Linked DNA regions of Bacillus pumilus. The protein of the gene in region 1 interacts with the protein of each later gene in a pairwise test. Links are inferred from orthologs where the notes say so. Each region holds a gene or a part of one and is shown in the gene's direction. Other genes may lie near its edges.

Region 1 (3,196 bases):
GAACGAGCCAAAAGGCATCAATGTCCAGTCGTTTTAGGCAGTGCAACCCCTTCACTTGAAACGTACGCGCGTGCCAAAAAAGGCGTGTTTACACTGCTCACGCTTAAGCACCGAGTGAACCAGCAGAAGCTGCCGCACGTTTCGTTAATTGATATGAGAGAAGAATTGAGAAATGGTAACAGATCTATGTTTTCAGAAGAATTAATGCTCAGATTAAAGGAAGTGCTTGAAAGAAAAGAACAAGCTGTCTTATTTCTGAATAAAAGGGGCTATTCATCCTTTGTGATGTGCCGTGATTGCGGATATGTGGAGCAATGTCCTCATTGCGAAATTTCTCTTACCTATCACCGCTATCAAAAACGTCTGAAATGCCATTATTGCGGTCACGAAGCACCAGTGCCAGAAGAATGTCCAGAATGCCATAGTGAGCATATTCGCTATTTTGGTACGGGTACGCAGCGTGTAGAAGAAGAGCTGAGAAAAGTACTGCCAGAGGCAAGAGTCATTCGAATGGATGTGGATACAACGTCTCGTAAAGGTGCTCACGAAAAACTCCTTACATCTTTTGGCAATAAAGAAGCGGACATCTTGCTCGGGACGCAGATGATTGCAAAAGGGTTAGATTTCCCAGATGTCACACTAGTTGGAGTTCTAAGTGCGGATACGTCTCTTCATATTCCTGATTTCCGTTCAAGTGAAAAAACATTTCAGTTGCTCACGCAGGTCAGCGGCAGGGCAGGACGACATGAAAAAGCGGGCTCTGTCATCATTCAATCGTATACGCCTTCTCACTATAGTATTGAATTAACGAAGCAGCATGACTACGAAGCCTTTTATGAACAGGAGATGCTGCATCGCCGCCACCAGTCTTATCCGCCGTATTACTTTTTGGCGATGGTGACTGTATCACATGAGGAAGTGACAAAGGCAGCGCATGTCACGGATCAAATCGTTCAGTTTCTAAAAATGAACTGTGCACCGAATACAAGAATCCTTGGTCCGGCTGCATCACCAATCGCTAAGATCAAAGATAGATATCGATATCAATGCGTGATAAAATACAAAAGGGAAAATGAACTGGCAAGTTTACTACGGAAAATACAAGATCATTATCAAAAGGAAATGGAACAAAAACAATTGATGATTTCAATAGATATGAATCCATATATGATGATGTAAAACGGAGGGCTTTAAGTGGCAGTAAAACCAATAGTCATACATCCGGCAGAAGTACTCGAACAAAAGGCAGAGTCTGTCGATACGTTCGATAAAAAGCTTAAAAAGCTACTTGATGATATGTATGATACAATGCTTGAGCTAGACGGAGTCGGACTAGCAGCACCACAAATTGGCATTTCACAAAGAATTGCTGTTGTTGATATCGGTGAAGAATCTGGCAGAATTGATTTAGTGAATCCCGAGGTTCTTGAAGTAAAAGGAAGTCAAACAGATATTGAAGGCTGCCTGAGCTTTCCATCTTTATACGGTACAGTAGAAAGACCAAGCTATGTGAAGGTAAAAGCCTTTGATAAGAAAGGCAAACCATATACAATAGAAGCAGAAGGATTTTTAGCAAGAGCTTTATTGCACGAAATTGATCATTTAGACGGCATATTATTTACGTCGAAAATCATTCAAACTTATACAGAAAAAGAACTAGCGGAAATGGAAGGGTGAAGAAAATGGCACGTATTGTATTTATGGGAACCCCTGATTTCTCAGTACCTGTGCTGCAAACACTCATAACAGAAGGATACGAAGTCGTCGGGGTCGTCACGCAGCCAGATCGCCCGAAAGGCAGAAAACGAGTTCTCACGCCGCCTCCTGTGAAAGTGGAAGCCTTAAAGCATGGCATTCCGGTCTTGCAGCCTGAAAAGGTACGTCTTGATGAAGAAATTGATAAAGTGCTTGCATTAAAGCCGGATTTAATTGTCACGGCGGCATTTGGACAAATTCTACCAAAACGATTGCTGGATGAACCTCAGTTTGGCTGTATCAATGTACATGCCTCACTGCTCCCAGAACTAAGAGGGGGCGCGCCGATCCATTATGCGATCCTTCAAGGTAAAAAGAAAACAGGCGTTACGATCATGTACATGGTGGAACGACTTGATGCAGGGGATATGATCAGTAAAGTAGAAGTGGAAATCGATGAATTAGACAATGTCGGTACATTGCATGACAAATTAAGTGTAGCAGGTGCTGCCCTATTGAAAGATACTGTGCCGAATGTTCTGAGCGGATCTATTTCGCCAATTCCGCAAAATGAAGATGCCGCAACGTACGCACCTAATATAAAGCGAGAGCAGGAAAGGTTAGACTGGACAAAGACCGGTGAAGAGCTTTATAACCAAGTTCGCGGCTTAAATCCATGGCCAGTTGCCTATACTGAATGGAACGGGGCTCATCTAAAAGTATGGGAAGCAAAAAAAGTTCCACTCGAAGTGCAAGAAGAAGCTGGGAAAGTGATTGAGCTTCAAAAAGAAGGTCCAGTCATTGGAACTGGGAATAAACAGGGCCTTCTATTAACAGGTGTACAGCCAGCTGGTAAGAAAAAGATGAGCGGCGAAGACTTCCTAAGAGGCGCAAATATCGAAATTGGACAGAAATTAGGGTTAATGAATGAAGAAAAGTAATGTGAGAGAAGTAGCGCTGGACGCTTTAATCAAACTCGAACAAAACCAAGCTTATAGTAATTTACTGTTGCAGTCAGTCATGAAAGACAAAGACTTGGCAGATCAAGACAAGCCGCTCTTAACAGAGCTTGTCTACGGTACACTGCAAAACAAGCTGGCATTAGATTATATGCTGGCACCATTTGTGAAAAAACCGCAAAAGGTGGCTCCGTGGGTCATGCAGCTTTTGCGGATGTCTCTTTATCAAATGGTCTACCTTGAAAAGATTCCAGATCGTGCAGCCATCCATGAAGCAGTAGAGCTAACGAAAAAGAGAGGGCACAAGGGCATTTCTTCACTTGTGAACGGGGTTCTTCGTTCCGTGCAAAGAGAAGGCGTTCCGGCTTTTGATGACATCAAAGATCCAGTTAAGCGGCTATCGATTGAGACAAGCCACCCATTATGGCTCGTGCAGGAATGGGTTCAGTCGTACGGATTTGAAGCGACAGAAAGCATGTGCCGCATTCACTTAGTACCGCCAAAGCAAACCCTTCGTGTCAACCGAATAAAAACGGACCGCG
Region 2 (3,108 bases), 110 kb from region 1 along the record:
TCAGCATGACACCAAAGACACTCATTTTGGATATCGCCTCCCGCCCAGGAGGAACAGACTTTGACTTTGCACAAAAACACGGAGTGAAGGCGCTTCTTGCACCTGGACTCCCCGGAATTGTTGCACCAAAGACAGCAGGGCAAATCATTGCAAAAGTGCTTTCTGGGCTCTTATGTGAACTTGCAGAGGAAAAAAGGGGGATGGAATCATGACAACATTAAAAGGGAAAAGAATCGGCTTTGGATTAACTGGTTCCCACTGTACGTACGAAGCTGTTTATCCGCAAATCGAAGCACTTGTAAAAGAAGGAGCAGAAGTCCGACCAGTGGTGTCATATACGGTTCAGAACACGAATACAAGATTCGGAGATGGGGCGGACTGGATTGAGCGGATCGAGAAGTTGACTGGATTTAAGGCGATTGACTCCATCGTGAAAGCAGAGCCGCTCGGACCTAAGCTGCCACTTGATTGTATGGTCATTGCTCCATTAACAGGGAATTCAATGGCGAAATTTGCAAATGCCATGACAGACAGCCCTGTTTTAATGGCTGCAAAAGCAACCATTCGAAATCATCGTCCTGTTGTTTTAGGCATTTCAACAAATGATGCGCTAGGCTTAAATGGTACAAATTTGATGAGGCTGATGTCGACAAAAAATATTTTCTTTATTCCATTTGGTCAAGATGATCCGTTTAAAAAACCGACCTCCATGGTCGCAAACATGGATCTGCTTTCTCAAACGGTAGAAGAGGCACTAGAGCATAGACAAATTCAACCAATTTTAATCGGACCAAGCGAATAATAGATTCACTAGAAAATCATGAAAGATTCAAAAAAGATGCTTCAAGCCTTGCTTTTCTATGGTAAAATAAAATGTAAAAAGTCATAGGATGGCCATCCGAAAGAAAAGTATCATGGATGGGTCGGAAGGAGTTTTACTGATGGGAAGAGGATTGCATGTAGCTGTAGTTGGAGCGACTGGAGCTGTCGGTCAACAAATGTTAAAAACACTAGCTGACAGAGATTTTGAAATGGATACACTGACTCTACTATCCTCAAAACGTTCTGCTGGAACAAAAGTGACATTCAGAGGTCAAGAGTATACTGTACAGGAAGCAACACCTGAAAGCTTTGAAGGAGTAAACATTGCATTATTCAGTGCTGGAGGAAATGTTTCCAAGGCGCTCGCTCCTGAAGCCGTCAAACGAGGTGCGATTGTTGTAGACAACACAAGTGCTTTCCGTATGGACGAAAACATCCCTCTTGTCGTACCAGAGGTAAACGAAAAAGACTTGCATGACCATAAAGGAATCATTGCAAACCCTAACTGTTCAACGATTCAAATGGTAGCGGCATTAGAACCGCTTCGTCAGGCGTATGGCATGAAAAAAGTCATCGTGTCCACTTACCAAGCCGTATCAGGTGCAGGACATGAAGCCATTGACGAGCTATATAGCCAATCACAAGCCATTTTAAATAAAGAAGATGTGAAGCCGGAAGTCATGCCTTATCAAATTGCATTTAATGCGATTCCGCAAATTGATAAATTCCAAGACAATGGCTATACATTTGAAGAAATGAAAATGATCAATGAAACGAAAAAAATCATGCATATGCCAGAGCTGGAAGTAGCGGCAACATGTGTGAGACTTCCAATTGAGACAGGACATTCAGAATCTGTTTACGTCGAACTAGAATCAACTGACGCAACAGTTGAAGACGTCAAGTCCATTCTAAAAGATGCTCCTGGCATTACACTGCAAGATGATCCGTCTCAGCAAATTTATCCAATGCCTGCAGATGCTGTCGGGAAAAATGACGTATTTGTCGGCCGCATTCGGAAAGATTTGGACCGTCCAAACGGGTTCCATATGTGGATTGTATCTGATAACCTGCTAAAAGGCGCTGCATGGAATTCCGTTCAAATTGCAGAAAGCTTAAAAGCATTAAAATTAGTTTAACATTCAATGGATGATGAGGACGAACAGAAGAGAGTTAGGCATCTTTCGCCTGCTCTCTTCTGTTACGTCAGAATGAACTTGGAGTGAAAACAGTGAAAATAATTGTCCAAAAATTTGGCGGTACATCTGTCAAAGATGATCAAGGTAGAAAAAGGGCACTTGCACATATCTTATCGGCAAAAGAGAAAGGCTATAAGTCGGTTGTCGTCGTATCCGCGATGGGACGAAAAGGCGATCCTTATGCGACCGATACGTTGCTTGGTCTGCTTTACGGTAGCGCGCAGCATATGACAAATCGAGAAAAAGACTTGCTCGTTTCCTGCGGAGAGAATATTTCAGCTGTTGTGTTTTCAAGTATGCTAAATGAAAACGGACTAAAAGCTGTAGCGATGACAGGCGCTCAGGCGGGTTTTGTGACAGATAAGGAGCATACGAGTGCGAAAATTATTGATATGAAGTGTGAGCGTCTCGAAGCGGCACTATCTGAACATGATGTTGTCGTTGTTGCTGGGTTCCAAGGAGCCGCCAAAAATGGAGACGTGACCACAATCGGACGAGGTGGCAGTGATACGTCTGCAGCTGCTTTAGGTGCTGCATTGCAGGCAGACTTCATTGATATTTTTACAGATGTAGAAGGCGTCATGACGGCAGATCCCCGTATTGTTGAAAATGCAAAGCCGCTCAGAGTCGTGACATATACAGAAATTTGCAACCTTGCATACCAAGGAGCAAAAGTCATTCACCCGAGAGCTGTCGAAATTGCGATGCAAGCAAAAGTACCAATGAGGGTCCGTTCAACATACTCTGATGAAGAGGGCACACTCGTCACGTCACACTACTCGGATAAAATGAGCCATGATGTGTACGACCGCCTCATTACGGGTATTGCACATGTCAATGATGTGACGCAAATCAAAGTCCCAGCAAAAGAAGGGCAGTATAGCGTCCAAACAGAGGTCTTTAAAGCGATGGCTAATGCACAAATCAGTGTCGATTTCTTCAACATTACGCCGAGTGAGATTGTCTATACCGTGACAGGTGCAATGACTGAAAAGGCCACCTCGATCCTAAAAGATCTTGGCTATACGCCAATTGTCACAACAAATTGTGCGAAAGTATCAGCTGTTGGCGCAGGTATCATGGGTGT

Evidence for each region.
Region 2: the proteins of def (region 1) and asd interact in binary tests that used the Escherichia coli proteins (3 or more experiments, as listed by UniProt). The link is inferred for Bacillus pumilus from one-to-one orthologs.

The regions. Positions count from the first base shown.
Region 1 is NZ_CP047089.1:1,854,113-1,857,308, reverse strand. The notes cover bases 73-2,935. They hold def (peptide deformylase), read left to right. Parts: upstream 73-1,194; coding sequence 1,195-1,677; downstream 1,678-2,935. Other genes in these bases: rsmB (16S rRNA (cytosine(967)-C(5))-methyltransferase RsmB), read left to right, coding at 2,623-2,935; fmt (methionyl-tRNA formyltransferase), read left to right, coding at 1,683-2,636; priA (primosomal protein N'), read left to right, coding at 73-1,179. In the rest of the region: more of priA, read left to right, coding at 1-72; more of rsmB, read left to right, coding at 2,936-3,196. UniProt on the Escherichia coli protein: Removes the formyl group from the N-terminal Met of newly synthesized proteins. Requires at least a dipeptide for an efficient rate of reaction. N-terminal L-methionine is a prerequisite for activity but the enzyme has broad specificity at other positions.
Region 2 is NZ_CP047089.1:1,747,467-1,750,574, reverse strand. Bases 177-2,951 are described here. They hold asd (aspartate-semialdehyde dehydrogenase), read left to right. Parts: upstream 177-941; coding sequence 942-1,961; downstream 1,962-2,951. Other genes in these bases: dapG (aspartate kinase), read left to right, coding at 2,054-2,951; dpaB (dipicolinate synthase subunit B), read left to right, coding at 209-802; dpaA (dipicolinic acid synthetase subunit A), read left to right, coding at 177-212. Outside these bases: more of dpaA, read left to right, coding at 1-176; more of dapG, read left to right, coding at 2,952-3,108.